Regions from separate parts of the Streptococcus mobilis genome, predicted to be linked through region 1. Evidence: predicted binding sites of a transcription regulator. Region 1 holds the regulator's gene; the other holds the start of a gene.
The links. The regulator Rex, encoded in region 1, represses fermentation and respiration genes when NADH is low (regulators of the CRP and FNR family bind a similar motif). The targets are predictions, from matches to a motif close to TTGTGAANTANTTCACAA.

Region 1 (15,810 bases):
ATTCCATCATGGCTTGAAAAATCTTGCGATTAGTCGGGACTCCGATATCGTAGTCCACCTCAAACAAGCGGGCTAGGACACGCATGACATTGCCATCCACTGCTGGCTCTGGTAATCCAAAGGCAATACTAGCAATGGCACCAGCTGTATAAGGCCCAATTCCCTTCAGTTTAGATATTTCCTCATAACTTGATGGGAACACTCCTCCGTGATTTTCCATTATCTGCTGGGCAGCCTTCTGCATATTGCGGACACGTGAGTAATACCCCAATCCTTCCCAAGCTTTTAAGAGTTTTTCTTCGGGGGCTTGAGCCAAATCAGCGACCGTCGGAAACCAGTCTAAAAAACGCTCATAATAAGGAATCACCGTATCGACACGTGTCTGCTGGAGCATAATCTCTGAGATCCAAATTTTATAAGGATCCTGGGCCCTTCTCCAGGGGAGATCCCGTTTATGGGCATCATACCAGGCTAATAACTTTTCTCGGAAAGAGGCGATTTTTTCCTCCTCCCACATGGTAATCCCGTAATCTTTTAAATCTAACATATTCCTAGTATACCATAGAATGAGTTAGAGTTTAGAAATTCTGATTTTATAAAGAAAAAGAGGCTGGGACAAAAGTCCTAGCCTCTCAATTATTTTTGGATTGTCGAGCAAGACGCAGTGGTTGAGTAGGGCTCTACTACGCTGATTTCATCAGCTTTTACAGCCCTACTCAACTGTGCGGAGGTGGGACGACGAAATCGAATTTTAACGAATGACCGATTTCTGTCCTACTCTCTAAATGCATTACTTATTGTTCTACAGCTTGAGCTGCTGTAATCAAGGTTAATTTGTAAACGTCATCTGCATTACATCCACGAGAAAGGTCGTTGACAGGTTTGTTCAACCCTTGCAAAACTGGACCTACCGCCGCAAAGCCACCAAGACGTTCTGCCATCTTGTATCCAATGTTACCTGCTTCAATACCAGGGAAGATAAAGACATTAGCTTGACCTGCCACCTTGCTTCCTGGAGCCTTCAAGGCTGCAGTTGCAGGGACAAAAGCTGCGTCAAATTGCAATTCCCCGTCAATTTCAAGGTCTGGACGAAGTTCATGAGCAAGCTTAGTCGCTTCAACAACCTTATCAACACTTTCACCGAAACCAGATCCTTTTGTTGAATAGCTCAACATAGCAATTTTTGGATCAATACCAAACATCTTGGCAGTGATAGCTGAATTGATGGCAATTTCTGCTAATCCTTCAGCATCTGGATTGATGTTGATGGCACAGTCCCCAAACAAGTAACGTTCAGATCCACGAACCATAAGGAAAGCTCCTGAAGTCCGTTTTACATTTGGACGAGTTTTGATAATTTGCAAGGCCGGACGAACAGTTGCGGCTGTTGAGTGAATCGCACCAGATACCATCCCATCAACAATTCCCATGTGAACCAACATGACACCAAAATAGTTAACGTCGTCTTTCAAGACTTGACGCGCCTCTTCTTCAGTCATTTTGCCCTTACGACGTTCTACCAAGGAAGCTACCATTTCTTCAAAACCTGGATAAGAATGAGGATCGATGACTTCATATCCATCCAAAACCCCTTCGATTTCAAGATAAATCCGAATTTTATCCGGATTACCAAGCAAGACAGGGGTTACTTCTGTCTCGTTCACAATGCGTTTTGTCGCTTGGAGGATACGAGGTTCTTCACCTTCTGGTAATACAATACGAGCATTCTTACCAACGAGGTTGGCTTTGAGATTTTCGAAAACTTCCATGAGTTTTACTCCTTTTAATAATTAATAACTAGTTTGAAGCTGTGTTAATACAGCTTGGAAATCTGGAGGCAGTGGACTTTCTATGACCAATTCTTCCTCTAGAAATGGATGATAATAGGATAGACGATGACAATGAAGGGCTTGGCGCTCAATGCCGTCTTCTAAACTCCCGCCATAGAGATCATCTCCCAAGAGTGGAAAAGCAATATGGGAAAAATGAACACGGATCTGATGGGTTCGACCTGTGTGTAACTGAATATCCACTAGGTGAATATCCCCAAAAGATTGAACAACCTGGTAGCTAGTATGAGCATACTTGCCACCTTTAGCTACCTTTCGGGTGATAATAGAATCTTCATCACGCGCAATCGGAGCAATAATCTCTCCGACAGGATCAAGCTTCCCAGATCCCTTGACCAAGGCATAATAGCGTTTTTGAATCGTTTTAGACTGCAATTGCTTATCTAATCGAGCATGAGCATAACCATGTTTGGCAAAGAGCATAACGCCACTAGTATCCTTGTCCAGGCGAGTGACAATGTGGACCTGCTGATTCTCGTAGCCTTGTTTCACATAGTAGCCTTTTACAAAATTGGCTAAGGTATTGGAATGAATCGCACTTGGAATAGAGGCAATGCCAAAGGGTTTGTTTAAGACCAAAAAATGATCATCTTCAAACAAAATATCCAAAGGCCGATCCATAGGTTTTAAGGTTTCAAAACCTTCTTCTGCCGGAATATCGATAACCAAGTGATCCCCAATATCCAACAAATAGATCGCATTCTCCGGACGTCCATTGACAAGGATCTGGCCACCACGAAACTTAATCTTTGCTAAGAGACCCTTAGAAACCTCATGCTTTTTCAGGAAGGTCTTAACCTTGACATGCTCATCGACAATGAATTCAAATCTCATTCTCTATCATCTCCGATAAAGGCATCCTTGACCCGATTCCAGAAGCTGGTGTGACTGGAGCTTGCCACAAAATTAATCTTATGGTTGTCAATCTGATATTCTACCTTTGCAATATTACGGTAAGAATAGGTTGAATTATCAACAGAGATAATGTGGAAGCCAGGTCTTGTCGGTGTAATCTCGATCTTATCCTTTTTAGGGACAATGACAGAAGAACCCAAGGTACGATAAACACGGTTGTTGAGACTGGCGATCTCAGCGATCTGTAGCGCCTCAATAGTCGGGTGAAGGACTGCTCCTCCCAAGGATTTGTTGTAAGCCGTACTTCCTGTAGGAGTCGAAACGGTAATCCCGTCTCCTCTAAAGCGCTCAAAATCCACACCATTAATCGTGAGATCAGCAACCATGGTCCGGTCGCTTCTCTTAATCGTTGCTTCGTTCAACGCTCTCATGGTACGGGTTTCCCCATTTTCAAAAGTAATCTTGACATTCAAAATAGGGTAGGAAACCTTAGCTCCAGTATCATATTTTAAGTTCTCAACCAGCTTATCGATTTCACTGTCTAAGTAATCTGTATAGAATCCTAAATGTCCGGTATGGACGCCAACAAATCGCACCCGATCCAACTGGTGTTCATACTTGTGAAAGGCCGATAGCAACATCCCATCACCACCAATTGAAATCACAATATCCGGGTGCTTCTCCGTCAAAATAAAATTATTTTTCCGAAGCTTGTAGCGCAACTGCTGAAAAACCTCTTCACTTTGACGCTTGCGATTGCGAATAATGGATACTTTTTTACCTGTAGTCTTCATCTGTGTCATCACTATTTCCAACGCCATCATTTAACTTACGATGAAGTGGATCAAACAGGGCTTGAGCCTCCTGAATCGCATCCCGAATTGCCCCCATCTCTTCATCCAAGAGATAGGCCAGGTTTGCTGTCGTCTCTAAGCGTTTTTTGATCTCGTCTGGAAAGTCTCCTTTATATTTATAATTGAGCGAGTGTTCAATGGTTGCCCAAAAATTCATGGACAAGGTCCGAATTTGAATCTCTGCTAAGATCGTTTCATTTCCATCAATGGTATCGACCGGATACTCGACCACGACGTGGTAACTCCGGTAGCCACTTGATTTCTTGTGGCGGATATAATCTCGCTCTTGGACCACGCGCATATCCTGCCGTTGTCTCAGAACCTCTAGGATCTCATCCACATCATCTACAAACTGGACCATGATGCGAAGACCAGCAATATCTTGCATATCCTGAGCTAGATTTTCTTCAGAAATATTTCTTCGGATCATCTTCTCACGGATGCTCTCAATCGGCTTGACCCGTCCTGTGACAAACTCAATTGGAGAATGCTTTTGTTGCTTACGATATTGCTTACGAATCCCACGCAGTTTGATTTTTAATTCCCCAACTGCTTGGATATACGGATCTAAGAAGTTTTCCCAATCAATTGCCATCCTACCACCTTGTAATCTGAACCATTTTTGTATACAATAAACACATCTCTTATTATATCATGAATCGCTTTCGAAAAAAAGCAAAGGACCACAAAATGAACCATTTAGAAATTGAATACAAAACCTTGCTAGATAAGGAGGAATACCAATCCCTCCTTCCACTTTTTGCTGATACAAAATTGGTTGTCCAAACCAATCACTATATCGATACACCCGACCAGCTCATTCGTAAAGAAAAAATGGCCTTGCGGGTGCGTACTTTCACAGATCAGGCTGAGTTGACTCTCAAGGTTCCTGAGGCAGTTGGCCATTTCGAGTACAATCAAGACCTCAGCCCAGAAGAAACCGAGGCGATCCTTCAACACCAACAGTTTCCTGACGGAGAAATCAAAAACCTCTTGGTGTCAAAAGGAATCGCCATTGAGCAACTCGCTGTCTGGGGAAGCCTTACAACAGAACGATTCGAAAAAGAAACAGCTGCAGGCCTAGTGGCACTAGACCACAGTCTCTATCTAGACACTGAAGATTATGAGTTGGAAATCGAGGTCGAAACTGCTGAGCAGGAAGAAAATTTCCATCAGTTCATCAAAGAGCATGGAATCGTCTACAAAGCTGCAAAAAATAAAATCGCCAGATTGGCGGAAAGATTGTAAAATAGCTGAAATTATCGCAAATTTTTGCTAAAATAGTGCTAAGATCAAAAATCTAAATGAGGTTGGAATCACATGTCAGATAAAAAAAATATGAAGCTCTTCTCTCTCAATTCAAATCCAGAGATTGCGCAAAAAATCGCGGATCATGCTGGGGTTCCACTTGGGAAAATTTCATCCCGTCAATTCTCAGATGGTGAAATCCAAGTCAATATTGAGGAAAGTGTTCGTGGATATGATATTTATATCATTCAATCAACCAGTTTCCCTGTCAACAATCACTTGATGGAACTATTAATTATGGTGGATGCTTGCCAACGGGCCAGCGCAAATACTGTCAATGTGGTCATGCCTTACTTCGGTTATGCCCGCCAAGACCGGACTGCTGCTCCTCGTGAACCAATCACTGCTAAGCTTGTCGCAAACATGTTGGTCAAAGCTGGGGTGGATCGTGTCGTCACACTGGATCTCCACGCAGTGCAAGTTCAAGGTTTCTTCGATATTGCCGTGGATAACCTCTTTACCATTCCACTCTTTGCAGAACACTACATTAATAAAGGTCTAACTGGTCCTGATGTCGTAGTCGTCAGCCCTAAAAACTCAGGTGTCAAACGCGCTCGTAGTTTAGCAGAATATCTTGATGCACCGATTGCGATCATTGATTACGAGCAAGATGATGCGAACCGTGATTATGGCTATATTATCGGGGATGTCAAAGATAAGAAAGCGATCTTGATTGACGATATCCTCAATACTGGTAAGACATTCTCAGAAGCTGCAAAAATTGTCGAACGCGAAGGTGCTACTGAAATTTATGCTGTATCAAGCCATGGTTTATTTGTAAAAGGTGCTGTCGAGTTATTAGACCAAGCTCCGATCAAAGAAATCTTGGTAACCGATTCTGTTGCTCCAAATGGACCAACTCCCAAAAATATTAACTATCTGACAGCTAGCGAACTGATCGCTGAAGCTATTGTTCGCATTCAAGAAAGAAAACCTGTTAGTCCTCTATTTGCCTACCACAAGAAATAAGGTCTTAATGTGATATATTTTGATAATGCCGCAACAACTCCCCTTCTACCTGAAGTCATTGATAAAATGTCTGAAACCATGAAGACCACTTTTGGAAATCCATCGAGCCTTCATGCTCATGGACGGATGGCTAGTAAACTCCTCCGAGAATCTCGCGAGCAAATTGCTCAGTCCCTCCATACTCTTCCAAATCGTATTTTCTTCACCTCAGGTGGATCAGAAAGTAATAATACCGTTATAAAAGGCTACTGCTTGAAACACCAAGCAGATGGCAAACACATCATTACGACCGCTTTGGAACACCATGCAGTTCTAGAACCCATCGAATACCTTGTAGAACGTTTCGGATTTGAAGTGACGATCGTCCAACCAAGAGATGGACGCATTCAGGCTAGTGATATCAAGGCGGCACTTAGACCGGATACCATTCTTGTCTCTACCATGTTTGCCAATAACGAGACAGGCGATCTTCTACCGATTAAAGAAATCGGAGAACTCTTAAAAGATCATCCAGCTGTCTTTCACGTTGATGCTGTCCAAGCAATCGGAAAGGTCCCTGTCTATCCCGAAAAGTTGGGAATTGATTTTCTCAGTGCTTCTGCCCACAAATTCCATGGACCAAAGGGCGTTGGCTTCCTTTATGCGGCTACCCCAGATTTTGATAATCTCATCCATGGTGGGGATCAGGAAAGTAAGATGAGAGCCAGCACGGAAAATCTTATTTCTATTGTCGGGATGGCAACCGCGCTTCAGCAAGCTACACTTCATCAAGAAGAAAATTTCCACCAGGTTCAAAAACTCGGCCAAGAACTAGTCAATGGTTTAGCAGCCTACGACTACTACGTTAATGCGAATGACGGTCATCTTCCATTTGTTTGGAATCTTGGCTTTCCGGGTGTCCAAAATGATTTATTATTGATGCGACTCGATCTTGCTGGCATTTCTGTCTCTACAGGTTCTGCTTGTACCGCTGGTACAGTTCAACCCAGCCATGTCCTTGAGGCACTCTATGGAAAAGATAGCTCACGCCTAAAAGAATCCCTTCGAATTAGTTTTTCAGAACTCAATACCGTAGAGGAAGTTCAAGACTTCCTCTCAAAACTTAAAGAAATTTTATCATAGGAGAACAATATGGCTTTTGAAACAAGTGTTTCATTGAAAGACTGTAAATATACCTATAGTCTACACCCAAATGTTAAAAAATATACCTTACGTGACAATACATTTGCTGTTACAAAGGTTGGAAATTACGAGTTAAATCGTTTGCTCGAAGCCGTTCCAAATAGCGGCGAAGGCTTCCTACTTAAAATCATTTTTAATAAAGATTTGACAGGTTTTAAGATCAATATTACAGACAAGTCTGGGCTTCGCCTGGTTAATATCTTTAAAAATCCAGAAAATGACATTATCCAACAAAAATTCTATTTCCTAATGGATAGTCTTGTCGAAAGAGAAATTTTCAACAAAACAGAGGCCTAATATGGTAACCTTAACTTATATCGACGCCTACCAAGTAGAACGAACGACTACTTATCCTGACCTTGCAGCCTGTATCCTAGCTTTTTCAGGCTGTGTAACCCTGCCTGACTCTTACTCAATCGTATCCATTGAATACAAGGGGGAAAAGCTCCCCTATACAGGACGAGTCGATGGACTCTATGCTTTTTTGAAAAAGGTAGAACAAGCTGAAAACTAAGCTGATGCTGATGGAACTCTCCATTGCCATCAGCTTTTTCTTTAGACAAAAATATTTTTGAAAAACCGCTCTAGATAGTTGATTTTTTCACAATCTTCCTATACAATAAGAGGGAAAGGTTGTGATATTGTGAAACATGATAAAAATACTCCAATTCCACGCGCAACAGCAAAACGCTTATCGCTCTACTACCGCATTTTTAAACGCTTTAACTCTGAAAAAATAGAACGCGCCAATTCCAAGCAAATTGCTGATGCAATTGGGATTGACTCTGCTACTGTTCGCCGAGATTTCTCTTATTTTGGTGAATTAGGAAGACGTGGATTTGGTTATGACGTAAAAAAACTGATGAACTTCTTTGCGGATCTCTTAAATGACAATGCCATTACCAATGTCGCTATTGTGGGGATCGGAAATATGGGAAGTGCACTCCTCAACTATCGCTTCCATGAACGCAATAAGATGAAAATTGTCATGGCGTTTGATCTAGACGATCATGAACTGATCAATACCAAAAGTAAGGACGGAATTCCCATTTACGGTATTTCCTCCATTAAAGAAAAGCTCAAACAAGAAGGCATTCAAACAGCCATCCTAACTGTTCCAAGCGTCAAGGCTCAAGAAGTGGCTAGCCTTTTGGTAGATGCTGGTGTCAAGGGAATTCTCAGCTTCTCACCAGTGCATCTGACAGTCCCTAAAGATGTCGTCGTCCAATATGTCGATCTCACCAGTGAATTGCAAACACTCCTTTATTTCATGCGAAAAAACGAAGAATAAAGACTTATACATTAAAAAGAAAAAAGGCTGGGACAAAAGTCCTAGCCTCTCAATTATTTTTGGATTGTCGAGCAAGACGCAGTGGTTGAGTGGGCTCTACTACGCTGATTTCATCAGCTTTTACAGCCCTACTCAACTGTGCGGAGGTGGGACGACGAAATCGAATTCTAACGAATTACCGATTTCTGTCCCACTCTCTTTTTTATACCAAATAATCGGTTTCTTCACGGTAACTATAATAGTTTTCTTCAGATACAATCAAGTGATCCAATAAGGTTAAACCCATCACTTCACAGGCCTCTAAGACTCGATGAGTTACTTCATCATCGTTTTTACTGGGAAATACGGCACCAGATGGATGATTGTGAGCCAAGATGATAGAGGTTGCCATGTGCTTTAGTGCATAATGCAGGATTTCACGTGGCTCCGCAATACTTCGATTCACGGTTCCAATAAAAATGGTCTGCTGATGAATAATTTCATTCTGCGTATTTAAATAGAGAGCAACCAGGTGCTCCTGTTTCTTATGGCCGATTTCCTGTTGAATTTTATGGGCCAATTTCTGGCTGCTCATAATCTGTTCGGAAGTCATCAATTCGTCTTTATGAATCCTTCGTCCAAACTCAATCACAGCCTGAAGTTCGATGGCCTTCACCCGGCCAATGCCAGAGATTTCCTGTAGTTCCTCTAGGGTTAATTGACTTAACTCCTTTAAACTATTAACCGAACTCAGAAGACCTTGTGCAATCTCATAAACGCTTTTTTGCTTATTGCCTGTCCGTAAGAGAATGGATAACAATTCTTGATGACTCAGCTTATCTACCCCTTCAGAAACCAAACGTTCTCTAGGAAGCAAAGATGGTTCAATAAATGATATGTCGTACATAATTTCCTCCTCACTTATTAATTCGTAATAAATGGAGAAAACGACAACCTTTCATTATTTACAGGCGATTTCTTCCTTCAAATCATCTAACACTAAGACTTCATCTTTATTAAAGCGGATCTGATAACCTGTTTGAACTTGTTCAAGCTCCTTTAAAAACTGTTGAATTTCACAGCGGATCAAGTACTCCTGGCTCTGAGGAATGGCCTCTAAAGCTTGGTAGACCTGCTCTACTTCGTAGATTCCTTTCGTAATTAAACCATTTCGTGGAAAATCATTTACTAAGAGATTGTAGAAATGATGCAAGAGATGATAAATTCGCTCTTTCGTCACTATTCTACCTCCTTATCATACTCTTTCTCCTCTTATTATATACTGATTTTCCCTTAATATTATGACAAGTTCCTTACATTATATTACCAATCTCTTACAATTTTACAAGAATTTCTCCCAGCCTCCTACATAGAAAAGGCCCAGACATTTCTGTCTCGGGCTTTATTTTCTTAAAGTTGCATTTGATTATAAGACTTGCTGAATGAATCCAGGATGTCTTTTGGAGCCTTGTCATAGTCAACAGAGGTTTCCAAATTTCCTTTTACAATCGTACGGTAAGTCGCTGCAGCATCCTCACAGGTCACTAAAGTGATCTCATTAACGCCTTCACGATCTTGAATGACATCTACACGATCTGGAGTCACTGTCTCAACTGACGAGATGACATAAGTATAGATTTTTTCTTTGTCCGTGATGTAGATCTTCATTCCCGCCTTGGCTTTCTCTAATGGTGAGAATAACATGGCATTTGCTCCAGTTAGGCCAAATACATGGTGACTAGCAAGAGAATAATTGCCTTGCCCCATGACTTGGTTTTCCTTCATGGTCCCTGCTCCGTAGTAGAGGGCTACATTTTCAAGCCCCTTAAAGATCGGAAGGTTCATGTTTAATTCAGGAATCGAAATCCCCCCAATTACTGGTAGCTTTTGAGCTTGCCATTGGGCATTGATGACGGCTTCCGTCGAGAGTGACTGGACATGTTGGAAATCAAAGCTCGTCTTCACTTCTTTATTCTTGTCAATGGTTTTTTTATCGACCTTGCTAACCTGATATTGGTTGGTATGCCAAACCATAATCATGTTTCGGATCGGAGCATTGAAAATCAAGAGAAGCGAGAGAATAATCAAAAGTGTTGCAACGATGTTGATAAGAGTATTGCGTAAACTCTTTTTCTTTTTTCTTTTGCGTGACATGCTGTCCCCTTATCTATTCGTTTTCTTCCACTACTTCTTCATCTTTTTCATCGGGTTGGACTGTTGTAAAGGTCATAATTTTCGCATCCTGATCCAGTCTCATGACTTTGACACCTTGCGTTGAACGACCCGTTTGAGAGATATTCCCAACACTTGTGCGGATCATGACTCCTGTATCGGTAATGATCATCAGATCTTCATCCCCTTTAACGGTTAAAAGACCAGCTAAGGGACCATTTTTCTCTGTAATATTGGCTGTCTTGATTCCTTTACCGCCACGGCCTTTGGTTGGGTATTCGCTAGCCATTGTCCGCTTACCATACCCTTTTTCAGTGATGATCAATACTTCATCTTGATCCGTAACGACGCTAGCCCCAACAACCTTGTCTCCTTCACGGAGATTCACACCACGTACACCAGTGGCAGAACGTCCCATATTGCGGACCACAGCCTCGTTAAAGCGGACAGAATAACCATACTTGGTACCGATAATGACGTCAGCATTGCCATCTGTAAGGAAGACATTGATCAATTCATCCTCATCGCGCAGATTCAGAGCTTTGAGACCGTTCTGACGGATATTTGAAAATTCAGCCACATTGGTCCGCTTGACCAAACCTTGTCGCGTCGTAAAGAAGAGATAGGCTTCGTCACTGCGGTCTTGCTCCACATTGATAATGGTTTGAATCGATTCACCTTCGTCCAATTTTAAGAGGTTGACGATTGGCAACCCTTTGGCTGTCCGGCCATATTCTGGAATCTCATAACCTTTCAAACGATAGACACGTCCCTTATTGGTAAAGAAAAGCAAATGATCATGGGTGCTCGTAGAGACCAGTTCACGGACAAAGTCATCATCTTTGACACCAGTTCCTTGAACCCCACGTCCACCACGTTTTTGAGCCGTAAATTCCGCTTGGTCCAGACGTTTGATGTAGCCTTTGTTAGAAAGGGTGATCAAGACATCTGTTTCTTCAATCAAGTCCTCATCTTCAAGAGAAAGGACTTCTCCGACCATTAACTCAGTTCGACGAGCATCGCCAAACTTGCGTTTGACTTCTTCCAGTTCTTCCTTGATGATGGTGGCCACACGTTCTGGTTTCGCCAAAATGTCAGCCAAATCAGCAATCAAGGCAACCAAATCATCGTATTCACTTTGGATCTTGTCTCGTTCCAAACCGGTCAAACGACGAAGACGCATGTCCAAAATGGCTTGACTTTGACGTTCAGAAAGCTTGAATTTAGCCATCAATTCAGCTTGTGCTTCAGCGTCTGTCCGGCTATTGCGGATAATCCGGATCACTTCATCGATGTGATCCAAGGCAATGAGCAAACCTTCTAAGATATGGGCACGTGCTTCCGCTTTTTCTTTATCAAAGATGGTCCGTCGAGTCACCACTTCTTTCTGGTGCTCAATATAAGCCCCTAAAATTTGTCGAAGAGAAAGAATCTTTGGAACACCATTTTGGATCGCCAACATATTGAAACCAAAATTGGTTTGCATTTGTGTCATCTTAAAGAGGTTGTTCAAAATAACGTTAGCCGAAGCATCTCGGCGGACCTCAATCACAAAACGAACCCCTTCACGGTTTGATTCATCACGTACAGCTGTAATCCCTTCGATCCGTTTTTCTTGCACCAAGCGAACGATGTGCTCGTGAACCTTGGTTTTATTGACCATATAAGGGAACTCAGTAACAACAATCCGTTCACGGCCACTCTTGGTCACTTCAATTTCTGTACGAGAACGAAGAACAATTGAGCCTTTTCCTGTTTCATAGGCTTTGTGGATACCTGATTTCCCCATGACCAAAGCACCTGTCGGAAAATCTGGACCAGGAAGAACTTCCATGAGTTCACGGGTCGTTACCTCAGGATTATCCATCATCAGCTTCACTGCATCAATGGTTTCTCCCAGATTGTGTGGAGGAATATTGGTAGCCATCCCAACGGCAATCCCTGTAGCACCATTGACGAGAAGGTTAGGGAAACGTGCAGGTAAGACCAAAGGTTCGCGCTCACTGGCATCATAGTTATCAACGAAATCAACTGTATTTTTATTGATATCCCGCAACATTTCAAGAGCGATCTTACTCATACGGGCTTCTGTATACCGTTGTGCAGCGGCACCATCACCGTCCATAGAACCAAAGTTTCCATGACCGTCTACTAACATGTAGCGATAACTCCACCATTGCGCCATCCGAACCATGGCTTCATAAATAGAGGAATCCCCGTGTGGGTGGTATTTACCCATAACATCCCCTGTGATACGGGCTGATTTCTTATGTGGTTTATCTGGTGTAACACCTAATTCATTCATTCCGTACAAAATACGACGGTGAACAGGTTTCAAACCATCACGAACATCAGGGAGGGCACGAGCAACGATAACACTCATGGCATAATCGATAAAACTCGTCTTCATTTCTGATGTTAAATTCACATCAATTAGATTCTTATCCTGCATTCAAAAAATGCCTCTCTTTACTTAATTCACCATACTATTATAACACATTTTAGCCTATTTTTCTTCTTAGGAACACAAACGTAAAAACGTTTACATCAAGGATTCATACTGTATCAGATGACAAAGACTTTCAAAAGTGGTAGAATGAAGACGTATGAGAATCTATCTCAAAAAAATATGAAGGAGACGTTTAGACTCATGAATTTGACTAAACAACACAAAAAAGTTATCCTTGTCGGTGACGGTGCCGTAGGTTCATCTTATGCATTTGCACTTGTCAACCAAGGAATTGCACAAGAGCTTGGAATTATCGAAATTCCTCAATTGCACGAAAAAGCTGTTGGAGATGCGCTTGACCTTAGCCACGCCCTTGCCTTCACTTCACCTAAGAAGATCTATGCGGCTGAGTACGCTGACTGTGCAGACGCTGACCTTGTTGTAATTACTGCAGGTGCTCCTCAAAAACCAGGTGAAACTCGCCTTGACCTTGTTGGTAAAAACCTTGCGATCAACAAATCAATCGTTACAGAAGTTGTGAAATCTGGATTTAACGGTATCTTCCTTGTAGCTGCTAACCCAGTTGACGTATTGACATACTCTACATGGAAATTCTCTGGATTCCCTAAAGAACGTGTTATCGGTTCTGGTACTTCTCTTGACTCAGCTCGTTTCCGTCAAGCTTTGGCTGAAAAATTGGATGTGGACGCTCGTTCAGTACACGCCTACATCATGGGTGAACACGGTGACTCAGAATTCGCTGTATGGTCACACGCTAACATCGCTGGTGTAAACCTTGAAGAATTCCTTAAGGACACTCAAAACGTTCAAGAAACTGAATTGATCGAATTGTTCGAAGGTGTTCGTGACGCTGCTTACACTATCATCAACAAAAAAGGTGCTACATACTACGGTATCGCTGTTGCCCTTGCTCGTATCACTAAAGCAATCCTTGATGATGAAAATGCAGTACTTCCACTTTCTGTATTCCAAGAAGGTCAATATGGTGTTAGCAACGTCTTTATCGGTCAACCTGCCATCGTAGGTGCACACGGTATTGTTCGTCCAGTGAACATCCCATTGAACGATGCGGAACAACAAAAAATGAAAGCTTCTGCTGATGAATTGCAAGCAATCATTGATGAAGCATGGAAAAAACCTGAATTCCAAGAAGCATCTATCAACTAATTCAATTAGAAAAGACTCTCAAATTTGAGAGTCTTTTTTTGAGCTATGAACATAAAATAAAAAAGGCTGAGAGACTTCTCAACCTTTTCTTCTTTCCACCCTGAGGGAATCGAACCCCCATCTCAAGAACCGGAATCTTACGTGATATCCATTACACTAAGGGTGGCAACTATTATAGTATATCAAATTTTCAAAAATTTTACAAGTAAAAAAGAGAGTGGGACAGAAATCGGTAATTCGTTAGAATTTGATTTCGTCGTCCCACCTCCGCACAGTTGAGTAGGGCTGTAAAAGCTGATGAAATCAGCGTAGTAGAGCCCACTCAACCACTGCGTCTTGCTCGACAATCCAAAAATAATTGAGAGGCTAGGACTTTTGTCCCAGCCTCTTTTAAATATTACAATTCGATATCGCCAAACAAGTCAGCCATTGAGAATCCAGTTTGAGTTTCTGGAAGATCAAAGTCGCGTTTTTCTTGTTTTGGACGACGTGGACGAGATTGACGTTTTTCTTGTTTTTCGCCTTCTTCTTGAGCTGGACGTTCTTCAAGAGCTTTGATAGAAAGTGATACACGTTCATCTGCAGCATTTACTTCAAGAACTTTAACAGTTACTTCTTGTCCAACTTTAAGAACATCTTTTGGATTTTCAACACGTTTGTGTGAAATTTGTGAGATGTGTACAAGTCCGTCGATACCTGGCAATACTTCAACGAATGCACCGAAGTCAGTCAAACGTTTAACAGTTCCTTCGATAACATCACCAGCAGCCAATTTTTGTTCAACGCCATCCCAAGGTCCAGGTGTTGTAGCTTTCAATGAAAGTGATACACGACCTTCTTCTTCGTTCAAGTCAAGAACTTTCACTTGGATTTCTTCACCAACAGTTACAACTGATTTAGGTGATACGTTGCGTTCGTGTGACAATTCTGTCAAGTGAACCAATCCATCAACACCACCAAGGTCGATGAAAGCACCGAAGCTTGTGATACGTGCAACTTTACCAGTTACGACATCACCAACGTTCAATTTACCAAATACTTCTGCGCGTGCTGCAGCTGATTCAGCTTCAACAACTTCACGACGTGAAAGGATAAAGCGGTTTTCTTTTGGATCTACTTCTTTGATTTTAGCATCAAATTCTTGACCTACGAAACGTTCAGTGTTACGTACAAAACGAGTATCAAGCATTGAAGCTGGAATAAATCCACGAAGTCCTTCAAATTCTACTGAAAGTCCGCCCTTAACAGCGCGAGTTCCTTTAACAGTAACAACTTCTTCTTCACGTCCAACCAATTTGTCCCATGCTTTGCGAGCTTCCAAACGTTTTTTAGATACAAGGTAAGTTACTGTATCAGTATCTTTACCAACTACTTGACGAAGAACAAGCAATTCAAGTGTTTCACCTGGTTTTACCAAGTCGTTGATGTCAGCATCACGATCGTTTGTTAATTCGCGAAGAGTCAAGACACCTTCGACACCAGTTCCAGAGATTGCAACGTTAGCTTGGTTCGCGTCAACTGTCAATACTTCAGCAGTAACAACGTCACCTGGTTCAACTTGGCTAACACTGTTTAGCAAATCTTCAAATTCATTCATCTAAAAAATCCTCCAACAATCAAGTTTTCTAAAACTTGACATACTTATAATTATTTTTCCTAAGCAAGCACTCGCAATGAGATCAACTACAATCTTTAACGACTCATCCTATAAAG
Region 2 (15,810 bases), 200 kb from region 1:
ATCAACTAGATGAATACATTGATTTTGCACTTCATCATATTTTAATTACTTTTCAAAATAATATTATCCAAGCTACTGATCTTGGTTTAGCTTGGGTCTGGTAGGCATATGCACCAGTTGAAGGCAATGATTGGATTTAGGTTAAAATAGCACTATAATTTCTGCATATCATAAAACTAACAAAAGAATTATAGTGTCTATTTTGTTGTAGAAAAAAATCCCCGCCAAGATCTAACTTGGCGGGGATTTGGTGGGGAATAACTCCCCTATTTAAGATTTAAATCACCTTTAGCAATTCTTAACCTTAATATACTAGGCTTTCGCATTCAATTTGCGTTACTCTATTATTTAAGAGTAACTGAAGCTCCAGCTTCTTCCAATTTACCTTTGATTTCTTCAGCTTCAGCAGCTGCAACACCTTCTTTGATGACACCAGGTGCACCATCAACAAGTTCTTTAGCTTCTTTAAGACCAAGACCAGTGATTTCACGTACAACTTTGATAACGCCGACTTTCTTGTCGCCTGCAGATGTCAATTCGATATCGAATGAATCTTTAGCAGCACCAGCGTCAGCAGCACCAGCTGCAGCAACAGCTACAGGAGCAGCTGCAGTTACACCAAATTCTTCTTCGATAGCTTTTACAAGGTCGTTCAATTCAAGGATTGAAGCTTCTTTAATTTCAGCAATAATGTTTTCAATGTTCAATGCCATTGTTATTTCCTCCAAATAAGTTTTAATTATATATTTTTATTTTTTGTAGCTAGGCTACGCTGCGTAGCTTAAGATTAAGCTGCGTCTTCTTTGTTGTCTGCAACCGCTTTGACTGCAAGAGCAACGTTGCGCACTGGCGCTTGAAGTACAGAAAGGAGCATAGAAAGAAGTCCTTCGCGGTTTGGAAGAGTTGCAAGTGCAAGAATCTCTTCTTTAGATGCGACAGCGCCTTCGATTGCACCACCTTTAATTTCAAGTGCTTCAGCGTCTTTAGAAAAATCGTTCAAGATTTTCGCAGGTGCGATAACATCTTCATTTGAAAATGCTACTGCAGATGGTCCAACGAATACAGATGCAAGGTCTTCAAGACCAGCTTTTTCAGCTGCACGACGCAAGATTGAGTTTTTGATAACTTTAAACTCAACTTCGCTTTCGCGAAGGTTGCGACGGAGAACTGTATCTTGCTCAACTGTCAAACCGCGAGAATCTACAACGACGATTGATGCAGCAGCTTTCATTTTTTCAGCTACTACGTCAACTAGTTCCGCTTTTTTAGCAATAATTGCTTCACTCATTAGTGTGTTCACCTCCGTAATTATTTTGCTTGGGGAATTTTTCCAAAAGAAAAACGCGCCCAAACCTAGACACGAAAGTACAATACGCTTCTTTTAATTGATACGTTTTGTCCTCGGTAGGATCTTTATGAGTCGAGCTCCCCTACTGTCTTAGGCAGTTTTTTCAAACCGTAGATTAGTTTATCACATATAAAAAAAGAATGCAAGTACTTTTGCAAACTTTTTTTATATTTTTTAATCGTTGTAGAGACTCTTGATATTATTCAACCAAGCATAGGCCAGTCCCATTAGGACTCCTCCTCCTACCCAGTTGGCAAAGAAGGTGACGCTATAATGGCGTAAAATATTTAAAAATTCAAAATGCGGCAATTGACTAGAAACTGAATTAAAGCTCAATAATGAGAAAGAAGCAAAGTTTGCAGCCAAGTGTTCATTGGTCATAAAGACAAACATATAAATAGCAGAAAGGGCTAAGAGCACCTTGGCTGTTTCATCTTTGAAATATAGATAAGAAAGAATAGCAATATTTACAAAGATATTGGCAATAACCCCTTCAAAGAAAACCACTTGATTGCTTCGTTGGAGTTTATTTTCTGCTACCGTGGCTAGGAAACCTTTTGGGTCGATATGTGCAAAGGCAGTTGTTTGATTGAAAAGAAAAGCGACGATTAAAGCACCAATTAAATTAAAGAAGGTACAATAAAGAAGAATCTCCAACGCTTTCTTCCAGTTAATTTTCTTTAGATAGGTCCCTGCCGTCAAATACATCATATTCGAGGTGGTTAATTCCGCATTTAAGAATAAGAGGTAAACCAAGCCCCAAGCAAAGATGAATGGAAATAGAAAACGACCAGATCCAGGTAAGAAGGTATTCAACAAGTCTGCGGCAACTGCACCGACTGCAGTACTTAAAGTAAGAAAACCTCCAGCAAAAATAGAACGAACAGCATACCGAGTTTTGGACTTCTGATAAAGGTCCTCTTTCTTATTACAAGCAGCTCCTACTTTTTGAATGAAAATTAGATTCAGACATAAAAATCTCCTTATAAAATGTTTGTGAATAAAATCATTATAGCATAGAAAGAGGCCTTTGAAAAGGTTTGCAATACAAATTTTGAAAAACAAAAAATTCGATTTATTTCGCTCGTATATCAATAACATCTACAAAAAAAGCAGACCATGCCTACTTTTTTTGTATCAATTCAAACGATTAGCCCAAGCAATATCCAAATTAAGGATTTCTTGAGAAGTAAACTGTTGACGATAAGGATTGTATACCGTACCTGTAATACCACCTTGAACATTAGGTGAATCATATTGAGTCAAATTATAAGTTTCAATGATGTGGTTTAGTTTTGCGTAGTAACTTGTATCGGTAGCATAAACCCCAGTCAAAGCTGCTGTTGCATCTTGGTAACTAGATGTGTTGCTTTTCCAAGCCCCTGCAAAATGTCCTTGTTTCAAAACAGCTACATAGTCTTGTAATGATTCATAATAAGACGGATAAGAACGGAATGCATCATTAATTGTATAAGCATTTCCTGCACCATCGTCTTCCCACGTTTGCATTACGGCAGATTGACCATCGTAACTTCCTTTAATACCAAAGAGATTGTAATGTGGATAAGAAGCCAAGCCCGACTGACCTGATCCACTTTCAAGGATGGCTTGGGCAATCATTACAGAGGCATAAAGGTCATTCTCTTGACCGAGCTGACGCGCAGATTCTCCAATTTGTGAAATAAAAGCTTCTGTAGGATCTGAATACGTTTGGTAAGTTCCATCGTTTGCACCAACTGACGTTACGTGCTCACTCATAGCAGCTACAAATGTCCCCACTGCTAATACCGAAACAATCAAACCAAACAATTTCGTCTTATTTCGTATTTTCTTTTTCATTATACAATTTATCTCCAATTGATTTTTTATCATCTTTTATCTTTATATAAATTATACCATATAAAACGACAAAGAAAAGGAAGATTTTATTACACTTGTGTTACATTTGCGATATAAATCCAAAACAAAAATGACATTTTCATGTCATTTCAATTTATTTCGTTAAATGCATTTTCCAGAATTGCATCCCAAGACTTCTCTAAACCTTCTTTTGTAACAGAAGAAAAGACAATGAACACATCTGAAGAATCAAAATCTAGTTTTTTCTTGATGATCGATTCGTGTTTATTCCATTTTCCACGTGGAATCTTATCTGCCTTGGTAGCAACTAAGATCACAGGGATCTCATAATATTTTAAGAATTCATACATCTGGACATCATCTGCTGAAGGTTCATGACGAAAATCGACCAGGCTAACGACTGCTTTTAAGTTCTCCCGGCTGGTGAGGTATTCTTCGATCATCCGCCCCCACTTCTCGCGCTCTTTTTTTGAGACACGTGCATAGCCATAACCAGGTACATCCACCAAACGGAGTTTATCATCGATATTGAAGAAATTTAGCAATTGGGTTTTTCCTGGTTTCCCAGATGTTCTGGCCAGGTTCTTTCGATTTAAGAGAGTATTAATAAAAGAAGACTTGCCGACATTGGATCGACCGGCAAGTGCAACTTCTGGAATCTCATCTTGAGGATAATGACTCTTATTTGCAGCGCTTAAGAGGATATCCGCATTATGTGTATTAATTTCCATATTTTATCTTTCTAGGCTGTTTCGAGAATTGGTTTTTCAGTTCCATCTACAGCTTCTTTTGTGATTCGGACAAGTTTGACATCTTCTTGACTTGGAATTTCAAACATGACATCCATCATGGTTTCTTCGATAATCGAACGAAGTCCACGAGCTCCTGTTTTTCTTTCGATGGCTTTATTAGCAATCTCTTGAAGGGCTTCATCATCGAATTCCAATTCAACATTATCATAAGAAAGCAAGGTTTGGTATTGTTTTACCAAGGCATTGCGTGGCTCTTTCAAGATACGGACAAGGTCGTCAACTGTCAATTGCTCTAGAGCAGCAAAGACAGGAAGACGTCCGATCAATTCTGGGATAATCCCGAATTTTTGAATATCTTCTGCAACGATTTCTTGCATGTAAGAGCTTGATTCATCAATGGCTTTATTGTTCTTACCAAAACCGATGACTTTTTCACCGAGACGTTGCTTAACAATTTCTTCGATCCCGTCAAAAGCCCCACCTACGATAAAGAGGATGTTCTTGGTATCCACTTGGATCATCTCTTGTTGAGGGTGTTTACGTCCCCCTTGAGGTGGGACACTAGCGACAGTTCCTTCTATAATCTTCAAGAGAGCTTGTTGCACTCCTTCACCAGAGACGTCACGTGTGATAGAGACATTTTCACTTTTCTTAGCGATCTTATCAATTTCATCGACGTAGATGATGCCTCGTTCTGCACGCTCAATGTTGAAATCAGCTGCTTGAAGAAGTTTCAAGAGAATATTTTCAACGTCTTCACCCACATAACCGGCTTCTGTCAAGGCTGTTGCATCTGCAATAGCAAATGGGACATTCAAGCTACGTGCTAAGGTTTGGGCCAAGAAAGTCTTACCTGAACCAGTAGGGCCGATCATGAGGATGTTTGATTTTTGCAATTCAACATCTGTCTCATCTTCGCGCGTATCGTGGAAGTTGATACGTTTGTAGTGGTTATATACCGCTACAGCAAGAGCACGTTTGGCACGATCTTGACCGATCACATAGTGGTTCAAGATATTGAGCAATTCGATTGGTTTTGGAACTTCGCTAAGGTCTGCAAGAACTTCTTCTGCTAGCTCCTCACGGATAATTTCTTGTGCTAACTCTACACATTCATTACAGATAAACGCATTGTTTCCTGCAATGATTTTTTGGACTTCATCTTGACTCTTTCCGCAAAATGAACAATAAACCATCATATCATTATTTTGATTCGTTGGCATGTATTTCCTCTTTCTGTCATTTTCTGTTTCTATTTAGTTTAAAATAAGGTCATGTAAAAGGCGTGAATGGAATTCACAAGATTGGTAAAAGCATTTAGTAAGAATAAAATAGCGAGGCCAAACCGTTTTTTACGAAAGGTTTGTAAGGCACAAATCAAACAGATGACACATAGGACAGCTGTAAAAAAACCAAAGACACTTCGCTCCATTAGTCTAAATCCTTTCTCTTATAATAGTTGACCGTAAAATCATATGGGTTCTTCTCATCTTTCGGATGATGGACTTGACGGACTCTTTCATAGCGGTTCTCTTCAAATTTTGGTGCCAATGTATCTCCATCAATATCCGCATGAATCATGGTCTGGATCAATTCTTCTAACTGGTCAGAAAAGAGCTTTAAAATCTGACTGCCACCGATAATATAAAGATTCTTCTCTTGGTTCTGGTACCAGTCCAAGACTTCTTCTTTGCTGTGCATGACGAGTACAGAATCGTTTTCAGGATCATAGGCTTGATCTTGCGTTAAGATAATGCTGGTCCGACCTGGTAGAACCCGTTTTTTCATACCATCAAAAGTCACTCTTCCCATGAGAATGGCTCGTCCCATGGTTGTTTCTTTGAAATGCTGAAGCTCCGCTGGCAGATGCCAAGGCATCACTTGGTCCTTTCCAATAATGCCATTTTCAGTCTGAGCCCAGATACCAATTATCTTTTTCATTCTCTCATCCTTTACACTGATACTTCTATTTTATCAAATTTTCTTATAAAAGACTGATTTCAACTATCTAGTTTGGAGGATATTTTTTCAAATACAAACAGAAAAAACCGCGAGATTTTCGCGGTTTTTCTTAGCCACAAGTTAGCTTAGTCTTCTTTTTTGCGTTTGGCAAATCCAAATAATGACAGACCTGCTAAAGCACTAAAGATTGCAAGACCAGCAGTAGAAGATTCTTTTGTTCCTGTGTTTGGAAGTTGTGCAGTAGGATTTTGTGGATCAATATACTTCACTTCTTCTTTCGTTTCTGGAACGACAGGAATCGTTGGTTCTTCTGGTTTTGGTTGTGGAGTAGGTTGTGGTTGTGGTTCTGGTGTTGGTTGCGGTTGTGGAGTAGGCTGTGGCTGTGGCTCTGGTGTCGGAGTTGGATCCGGCATTGGAGTTGGTGTCACAGTCTTCTTGTAGATATGTTGAGTGTTTCCATCTTTATCTACAACAGTATTCACGAAGTCATAACCAGGGATATCTTTCTTCGGTTGTTCCCCATCTTCTGTTGGGTTACCTGGGATTGGATCCCCATTTTCGTCTACATATGAAGTCGTAACTTTTTCATAGACGTGTTCTGTATCGCCATTAGGCAATTTCTTCGTTTCCACAAAGCGGTAACCTGGAATTTCAGCTTTTGGTTCTTCTCCATCAACTGTAGGATATCCTGGGATTTCCTTACCTTCTTTATCAACAAACTTAGTGATTGGAAGGACAGTTGGTGTGTAAGTTGCAGAAGCTTTGGTTCCATTCACATCTTCGCGAACCACTGTTACAGCTGGTGCAGTTCCAGTGAATTCAGGTTCTGGAGTGAATGTTACTGTTCCGTCTGCTGCCACTGTGTAAGTACCAACACCTGGAATGGTCTTCGTAGTTGAACCATCTTCAAAGGTTGCTGGAACTTCGTCATTCATTGGTACACGGCTATCACCTTCAGTGAAAGTTGGTTTGCCTGTTTGGGTTTGACCCTTCTTACCAATTGAAGTAACTGGTTCTGCTGTTGGTGTAACTGGGGTTACCGTTGGTGTGTAAGTAGCGGTAATTGGTGTGCCGTTCTTATCAACACGTTTCACGGTTACGCCTGTACCTGTTCCTGTGAATGATTTTTCTGGTACGAAGGTTACTGTTCCGTCTGGAGAAACTGTGTAAGTTCCTTCACCTGGAATGGTCTTCGTAGTTGATCCATCTTCAAAGGTTGCTGGTGTATCATCATCCATTGGGATTGCAGGGTTACCAGGTGTGAAGGTTGGTTTACCAGATTGTGTTTGACCTTGGATGTCTGTAGAAGTTGCAGGATCAGCTGTTGGAGTCACAGGAGTTACAGTTGGCGTGTACTTAGCTTTCACGACTGTACCATTCTTATCTTGGCGTTGAACCACGATACCTGATGCAGTTCCGACAAATGATTTCTCTGGTACGAAGGTTACTGTTCCGTCTGGAGAAACTGTGTAAGTTCCTTCACCTGGAACAACCTTAGTCGTTGAACCATCAACGAATGTTGCAGGTACATCATCATCCATTGGGATTGCAGGGTTACCAGGTGTGAAGCTTGGTGTACCTGTTTGCGTTTGACCTTGGATGTCTGTAGATGTTGCAGGATCAGCAGTTGGTACAACTGGAGTGATCTTCGGTGTGTAAGTTGCAGTAACTGGAGTACCGTTCTTATCAACACGTTTCACGGTTACGCCTGTACCTGTTCCTGTGAATGATTTTTCTGGTACAAAGGTTACTGTTCCATCCGGAGCAACTGTGTAAGTTCCTTCTCCTGGAATAACTTTTGTTGTTGAACCATCTTCAAAGGTAGCTGGTACATCATCATCCATTGGGATTGCAGGGTTACCAGGTGTGAAGCTTGGTGTACCTGTTTGCGTTTGACCTTGGATGTCTGTAGATGTTGCAGGATCAGCAGTTGGTACAACTGGAGTGATCTTCGGTGTGTAAGTTGTCTCAGCAACAGTTCCGTTTGTATCTTTACCTTGAACCTTAACTGGAACCACATCATCTGAGTATGATTTATCCGTTGGTGTGAAGGTCACAACACCTGTTTCTTTATCAACAGTGAAGGTACCGATCACATCACCTGCTGGTGATTTCGCATCTACTGATGCTGCTGGCTGACCATTTTCATCAAGAAGAGTAATGGTATCCTTGTCGATTGGTGCAACTGGGTCACCTTCAGTGAAGGTTACAGTTCCAGTTTGAACCACACCTTGAGGTGCTTCTGATTCAGCTGGAGTTGCTGTTGGAGTTACTGGTGTTACAGTTGGTGTGTACTTAGCTGTAACTGGAGTACCGTTCTTATCGACACGTTTCACCGTTACGCCTGTACCTTCTCCAGTGAATGATTTTTCTGGAACAAATGTTACGGTTCCGTCTGGAGCAACAGTATATGTTCCTTCACCTGGAATAACTTTAGTTGTTGAGCCATCTTCAAATGTTGCAGGTGTATCATCATCCATTGGAACATTTGGATTACCTGGTGTGAAGGTTGGTGTACCTGTTTGCGTTTGACCTTGTTTGTCAGTAGATGTTGTATCTTCTGCAGTTGGTGTAACTGGTGTTACGGTTGGTGTATATGTCGCAGAAGCTTTAGTTCCGTTCATATCTTCACGAACAACAGTTACCGCTGGTGCAGTTCCGACGAATGATTTTTCTGGTACGAAAGTAACTGTTCCATCTGCTGCTACTGTGTAAGTACCAACACCATCTACAGTCTTCGTAGTTGATCCATCATCGAAGGTTGCTGGAACATCATCGTTCATAGGCACACGGCTGTCGCCTTCGGTGAATTTAGGTTTACCAGTTTGAGTCGCACCTTGGATATCTGTTGATTCAGCTGGTGTTGCTGTTGGAGTTACTGGTGTCACAGTTGGTGTGTACTTGGCTGTGATTTCAGTGCCGTTCTTATCCACGCGTTTCACTGTTACGCCTGAAGCAGTTCCAGTGAATGATTTTTCTGGAACGAAAGTTACGGTTCCATCTGGAGAAACAGTGTAAGTTCCTTCACCATCTACTGTCTTAGTGGTTGAGCCATCTTCGAAGGTCGCTGGTGTATCTTCATCGATTGGAACATTTGGATTTCCTTCGGTGAAGGTTGGTTTACCAGATTGTGTTTGTCCTTGAATATCTGTCGATGTAGCATCTTCAGAAGTTGGGACAACTGGAGTAATCTTCGGTGTATAAGTTGTTTCTACTGTAGTTCCATTTGTATCAGCTGCTTGAACCTTAACTGGAACAACATCACCTGAGTATGTTTTATCCGTTGGTGTGAAGGTTACAACACCTGTATCTTTATCAACTGTGTATGTACCGATCACGTCACCTGCTGGTGATTTCGCTTCTACTGATGCTGCTGGTTGACCATTTTCATCAAGAAGAGTAATCGAATCCTTGTTAATTGGAGCTACTTCATCACCTTCAGTGAAGGTTACAGTGGCAGTTTGAACAAGACCTTGAGGTCCAGTAGATTCAGCAGGTGTTGCAGTTGGAGTTACTGGAGTTACAGTTGGTGTGTAAGTTGCAGAAGCTTTAGTTCCATTCTTATCTTCACGAACAACTGTTACTGCTGGTGCTTTACCTGTGAATGATTTTTCAGGAACAAAGGTTACAGTTCCGTCTGCTGCTACTGTGTAAGTACCAACGCCATCAACTGTCTTAGTAGTTGATCCATCATCGAAGGTTGCTGGAACATCATCGTTCATTGGCACACGGCTGTTGCCTTCAGTAAATTCAGGCTTACCTGTTTGAGTTTGACCTTGTTTACCAGTTGAAGTAGCATCTTCAGCTGTTGGTGTTACAGGCGTTACAGTTGGTGTGTAAGTTGCAGAGGCTTTAGTGCCGTTCATGTCTTCACGCACAACTGTTACCGCTGGTGCAGTACCAACAAATGATTTTTCTGGTACAAATGTAACTGTTCCGTCTGCTGCTACTGTATAAGTACCAACGCCGTCAACAGTCTTGGTAGTTGAACCATCATCAAATGTTGCTGGAACATCATTGTTCATTGGCACACGGCTGTCGCCTTCAGTAAATACAGGTTTCCCTGTTTGTGTAGCACCTTGGATATCAGTTGTTTCAGCTGGTTTCGCAGTTGGTGTTACTGGAGTTACAGTTGGTGTGTAGGTTGCAGAAGCTTTGGTTCCGTTCTTATCTTCGCGAACAACCGTCACTGCTGGAGCAGTTCCAGTAAATGATTTTTCAGGGACAAAGGTTACAGTTCCGTCTGTTGCTACTGTGTAAGTACCAACGCCATCTACTCTCTTGGTAGTTGAGCCATCATCAAATGTTGCTGGAACGTCTTCATTGATTTCTACTGTTTTCTCAACGCCATCAACTGTTACGGTTCCACCCTTGAATTCAGGTTTACCTTTTTGAGTTGCACCTTGAATGTCAGTTGTTTCTGCTGGAGTTGCAGTTGGAGTCACTGGAACAATTTCAGGTGTGTAAGTTGTATCTACCTTGATACCGTTTGAGCTTTCAGCTTGAACCTTAACAGGTGTTACTTTACCTGTGTAAGATTTGTCAGTTGGTGTGAAGGTTACTTGTCCAGTTGCTGGATCAATTGAGTAAGTACCAATTTCAGTTGTACCATCAGCAGCATAAGCTGGTGTGCTTGTTACTTCATTACCATCCTTATCCAAAAGTGTGTAGCTGTTATCTTTAATCGTGATCGCTTTATCTTCACCGTTGACTTGAACAGTTTTTCCTGCAAAGGTTGGTGTTCCAGTTTGTGTCGCACCTTGGATATCTTTAGATGTAGCTGGATTAGCTGTTGGAACAGCTGCTACAACTGTTGGTGTGTAACTTGCATCAGATGTGATGGTTGCTGTCTTACCGTTCGCATTGGTAATCGTTGCAGTTGCCTGAACTGTCACACCAGTTGCAGTTCCAACGAAGTCTTTTTCAGGTGTGAAGGTCACTGCTCCTGTAGTAGGATCGATTGTATATGTACCTTCCCCTGCTACTGTTACAGTTGTTTCATCAGTCAGTTGACCAGTTGCTGGATCCACCAATTTCTTGCTTGTGATTTCAGCAGTCTTATCGTTACTCAAATCAAAGGTTGGTGTTTGGGTTTGAGGAACATTTTGAATATCCGCAGAAACCTTGTCTGTAGGAGTCACTGTGATTGGAGTAACCGTTGGTGTGTACTTAGCTGTCGCTGTCTTAAGGTATTCATCACGGACGGTACCGTCTTTATCTCTTCCGACAGGAGCTGTCACTGATACGGTAACACCTTGATCTGTACCTGTGAATCCTGGTTCTGGAACAAAGGTTACTTTACCAGTAGCATCGTCAATGCTATATGTTCCTTCGCCTGCTACTGTTACAGAGGTTGCATTGGTTACTTGACCAGTCGCTGGATCCACCAATTTAGCAGGGTATTCCAAACTTGGAGTAACAGAGATCTTTTCGCCATTAGCATTCGTTGTCGTTGTGTTAAAGGTTGGTGTACCTGTTTGAGTCGCACCTTGGACATCTGTCGAAGTCTTATCTACTCCTTCAATATCAGTTGGTGTAACAGTTGGGATATAAAGACCATCCATGGTATTCAAAACAGTATCAACGTTAGCTTCATCAGCTGGGAATTTTGTTGACCAACCAGTGTCATAGCCGTTGTTATCTGTACGACGGATCGAAATACCATCCGCTGTTCCTAAGAAGTGATCTTCCGGAATGAACTCAACATCCACTGAAGTCCCGTTTGGTGTGATCTTGTATTTCCCTTGACCAGGCACAGCATAGTAGCCATCTGCTCCTGGTGTGACGACTTGACCTGTACGGTTGTCCACCATCTGTGGAGCTACTGTTTGGTCAATCTGAGCCTTATCTGTAAGACTATACTTATAGAGACCACGAGCCGTAAAGGCTACAGTAGAGCTTTGTTTTTCGCCTTGAAGGCCCGTTGTTTCTTTGACTTCCCCTTTTGGTGGGTGAGTAACCTGAGTTCTGAAGTCTTCAACTTCCCCTGAGAAAGCCATTCCTGTCGGACTCTCGATTTGATCAGCATCCTTAGCAATTCGCAAGCGGACGCCTAGTTCATTGACACTTGGATCGATATAGGTTTTGCTCTTAGTGAAACTTAGGGTAACGGTTCCATCCTTGGTAATAGTAGCCAAGTCAGAGCGTTCGTCTTCATCAAAGGTTCCGTTTTGGTTAAAGTCAATCCAGCCATAAATATGCGCTTTAGGCGCCCCACCTGTGTGAGCTTCCACCGAAATAGTGTAGTTTCCTGGACGAGTGCGGTCCATCTTGATCATCTCATTGGTTGTCCCTTTGAGCTCAGCTGGGAGCAATTGATCAACTCCTTCGTCAGCCGTAGTTGCCTTATCATCACCAAACCAGTCGAGGGTATTGTTTTCATCCATATCTGGACTCAAGTGACCAAGATACGGTTGATTTACTTTAGCTCCCGTAACACCGTCTACAGTTGCGATAGAGTGGATAGCCTTCCCATAAGACGCTGGTGCATCCCCTTCATCAAGTGGGAAGAATCCAAGCATGGCTGATTGTTTACCTGAAGATGCGATATACAAGCCAACTTCGGACGCTCCTTTTGTCATGACAAGAGGAACTGCAACACTACTTGCAGAAATATTTGGCCCGAAGACCCCCAGTTGTTAAATCGGCACTTCCAAAGTACTTCCAAGCAACTGCTTTTTTATCTGGCCCCACTTGATCTGAACGTCGAATTAGATCAAGGTTCGTCCTATAGAAACTCAAACCATCTATAACAGTGGAAGGATTTGAGCCAAATAAATTGTCTGTATCTTGTGGAATAAAAGTTTTGGTATTTTTATTTCCATATTTATACCACTCCCCAATGTGTTGCCAACCTTCTCCGTTTGTGGTGAACATAACCAATTCACTGGGGTTAGCGGACTCACCATCTGCCATGACAATGGCAGGTTTTACAGCTTTGCCACGGAAGGTCGCAGATATTTCAAACTGAACACCAATATTTCCGCCTTCAAACTCGGAACTGATGGTCGTTTTTTTAGTGCCAGTATTGATGCCTTCACCTCTTATTTCTGTCCAACGGTTTTGAGCTTCGGCAATAATTTTAGCTTCTTCACCAGCACTAAAAGCTGCTTTCGTTGCAGCTGTATTAGTCGCATTCATATAACCATTTCTGGCATTTGGATCATAGGTAGCCTTTTCAGCTTCAGTCGCTCCTCGTTCTTCAAGACGTTTTTTATAAAGTTCTGTCGCCTGGAAGGGTTTTAAGGATTTAACCTTGATCTTGACCACATAGCCAGGCATGATTTCCTTGGTGTAGGTCGCGCCGACCTGGAGAGCAAGTTCCCCTTTCGATGTTGTCGTCGTTCCTGTCCAGCTAGCTGTATCGCCAAAGTCCAACCAAGCGATTTGGCTGGCCAAGTCTGTAGCTTTGATATTTGTTGTAAAGCCTGGTTTTTCTACCTTTGGAGTTGAAGTGGCATCTTGGACATCATCCGCGATGAGGTTTGGATCGTTTGCGTCACCCAATGCACGGCGATTACGGCGTTTACCAGAAGTTTGTGCTGTCTCTTCAGTGGCTAGTGTATTGTTTGTTGCTACACCTTGTCCAGCTGAAAGAGTTGGTGTTTCTTTTTTAGCTGCACTTGTTGAAGTTGCTCCTGCGGCATTGTTTGCTGGTGTAGCAACTGATAAGCTTGGTGTTTCAGAAGCTGTTGATGTTTCTGGAGCAGTTGAGGCAGCAGATGCTGCTGTGCTCGCGCTTGAAGCGACACTTGTAGATGCTACGGCAGTTGATGATGCTGGTGCAGTGACGACTGGGTTTGCATCATAAGTCGATGTAGCTGGTGCAGTTGATGCTGCTGAAGTAGCTGTAGACGTTGCGGACGCTTCTGACGCTGTTGCAACTGCTGCTACACTTTCACTTGTCGTATCTGTCTTTTCTTCTGCGGCTGCACTTGCGGCTGTCCCAACCATGACAAGTGTTCCGAGAAGGACAGAGCAAACACCCACATTCAATTTACGAATTGAGAATCTGCTAATACGATCATTAAATAAGTCTTTCCCCATCTAGTGGACCTCCATATTTATCCATAAATTAACATTCTTTTTTAAATTGTTTAGTTTTCCCCAAACCTTATCTATTTTAACAAAACCCGAACAATATTCAAAACATTTTGACTGAAAAATGAGTAAAAAAATTTAGCTTATATACTTTTACATACAAAAGTATATAAGCTATAGATCAAGCTACGGAAAAAGTGTAATTTTTTTAAATCGCAAGATCAAACTTCAACTGTGGCTTCACTGGATCATAATCGACCAATTCAAAATCTTCTGGTTTGATATCAAAGAAATTGGTCCCGTCTGGCACATTCAAGACCAAGCGCGGATGGCAATCAGAGGGCTCGCGACGGAGCAATTCCTCTGCTTGTTCAAATTGGTTGTCATAGATATGAAGGTTATTGATGAAGTAAAAGAACTTCCCAACCTTCCAGCCAAAGTGCTTAGCAATCATCATCTGTAGGGCTACATACTGCATGGCATTGATATGGTGAGCCACCAACATATCATTCGAACGCTGGGTCAAGGTTGCATCTAGATAGATCTCCCCATCCACGCGCCGCACATCAAACATGGTCTGAAAAGCACAGGGCAAGAGTCCGTCGGTCTCCTCAAAGGCATCATAATCCCAGAGGGAAATAATATTGCGACGATTCCAAGGATTGGCCTCTAATTGCTTGAGGATCTTATTCGTAATGTCATGCTTTTTGACGACAGCTCCGTAGCGTTGTCCAATCGTCCGGCTGTCTCCCACTTCCCAGTCATTCCAATAATGGACATTGTACTTATCTTCTAAAAGATCCAAGCTATTCGACTGATCCTGGTAGATCCAGAGCATTTCTTTGATAGCTGATTTAATCGCGATGGGACGAAGGGTGGTAATGGGAAACTCCCCTTTTGCGAGGTCGAATTCCATAAAGGCTCCCGTGATGTACTTGGAGTTGGCAGTTCTACCATCCTTGTACTTGGGACGGGCTTGCTCTGACCAGACTCCTTCTTCCATGATTTTTCGAATGTTTTCTTTAAAAATTGTATCTGCTTTTGTCATATACTCTCCTTGAATCCAGTTTTGTCTTCATTATATCACAGGAGACAGAAAAAAAGGAGATCCCAGCACGAGCCAGATCTCCATTTCATCTTATTGTAATACAAGGGATGCAGCACCGATCACACCGGCGTCATTTCCCAAAGTAGCAAGTGCCAATTGAGTAGATTCACGCACTTGTGGGAATGAGTTTTCTTCAAAGACCTTGCGCACACCATCCAAGAGGAAGTCTCCAGCAGCGGAAACCCCACCACCGATAACGATCTTAGATGGGTTCAAGGTTGAACCGATGTTGGCAGCAGCAAGTCCAAGGTAACGTGAGAAGTTCTTGTAGACGATCAAAGCAAGAGCATCGCCTTCTTTTGCCAGGTCAAAGACCGTTTTAGCCGTTACTTCTTCTCCGTTGTCGATCAAGACTTTCAATTGAGAGTCCCCTTCGTACTCATCGGCATAACGACGAGTCAAATTGACGATACCAGTTGCAGATGCAACCGTTTCAAGACAGCCTTTTTTACCACAGGTACATTGGATTGGATCATCAAAGTCAACAGTGATGTGACCAAGTTCCCCAGCAGCTCCACGTACACCGTGCAAGAGACGACCTTCAGCGACGATGCCGCCGCCAACACCAGTACCAAGTGTCATGAAGACAACATCTGGTTGGTTTTCACCAGCCCCTTTCCAACGTTCACCCAAAGCAGCAACGTTGGCATCATTATCAATAAAGAATGGAATATGAAGGACACTTTCGATCTTTTCTTTGACTGGTTGAAGGGTCTTCCAGTTCAAGTTGTAGGCACCAA

Region 2: AC6IZR_RS05220 (formate/nitrite transporter family protein) is a predicted target of Rex. The motif match lies at 2,343-2,360, and genes of this name have one in related genera.

The regions. Positions count from the first base shown of each region.
Region 1 covers NZ_AP041823.1:1,289,284-1,305,093, forward strand. Annotated here, with positions in the region: gene mutY (A/G-specific adenine glycosylase) at 1-547, opposite strand, end outside; gene pta (phosphate acetyltransferase) at 795-1,769, opposite strand; gene AC6IZR_RS06080 (RluA family pseudouridine synthase) at 1,791-2,684, opposite strand; gene AC6IZR_RS06085 (NAD kinase) at 2,681-3,499, opposite strand; gene yjbM (GTP diphosphokinase) at 3,483-4,154, opposite strand; gene AC6IZR_RS06095 (CYTH domain-containing protein) at 4,250-4,807, shown strand; gene AC6IZR_RS06100 (ribose-phosphate diphosphokinase) at 4,880-5,836, shown strand; gene AC6IZR_RS06105 (cysteine desulfurase family protein) at 5,846-6,958, shown strand; gene AC6IZR_RS06110 (DUF1831 domain-containing protein) at 6,968-7,315, shown strand; gene AC6IZR_RS06115 (DUF4649 family protein) at 7,317-7,532, shown strand; gene AC6IZR_RS06120 (redox-sensing transcriptional repressor Rex) at 7,662-8,309, shown strand; gene radC (RadC family protein) at 8,512-9,195, opposite strand; gene AC6IZR_RS06130 (hypothetical protein) at 9,250-9,528, opposite strand; gene AC6IZR_RS06135 (class A sortase) at 9,699-10,442, opposite strand; gene gyrA (DNA gyrase subunit A) at 10,456-12,912, opposite strand; gene AC6IZR_RS06145 (L-lactate dehydrogenase) at 13,111-14,097, shown strand; tRNA gene AC6IZR_RS06150 (tRNA-Arg) at 14,192-14,263, opposite strand; gene rpsA (30S ribosomal protein S1) at 14,495-15,694, opposite strand.
Region 2 covers NZ_AP041823.1:1,091,585-1,107,394, reverse strand. Annotated here, with positions in the region: gene AC6IZR_RS05235 (tryptophanyl-tRNA synthetase) at 1-104, shown strand, start outside; gene rplL (50S ribosomal protein L7/L12) at 345-713, opposite strand; gene rplJ (50S ribosomal protein L10) at 788-1,288, opposite strand; ribosomal protein L10 leader region at 1,327-1,461, opposite strand; gene AC6IZR_RS05220 (formate/nitrite transporter family protein) at 1,523-2,317, opposite strand; gene AC6IZR_RS05215 (glucosaminidase domain-containing protein) at 2,486-3,187, opposite strand; gene yihA (ribosome biogenesis GTP-binding protein YihA/YsxC) at 3,337-3,939, opposite strand; gene clpX (ATP-dependent Clp protease ATP-binding subunit ClpX) at 3,951-5,183, opposite strand; gene AC6IZR_RS05200 (dihydrofolate reductase) at 5,392-5,901, opposite strand; gene AC6IZR_RS05195 (GEVED domain-containing protein) at 6,048-12,503, opposite strand; gene AC6IZR_RS05190 (CshA/CshB family fibrillar adhesin-related protein) at 12,523-13,968, opposite strand; gene AC6IZR_RS05185 (thymidylate synthase) at 14,171-15,010, opposite strand; gene AC6IZR_RS05180 (ROK family glucokinase) at 15,101-15,810, opposite strand, start outside.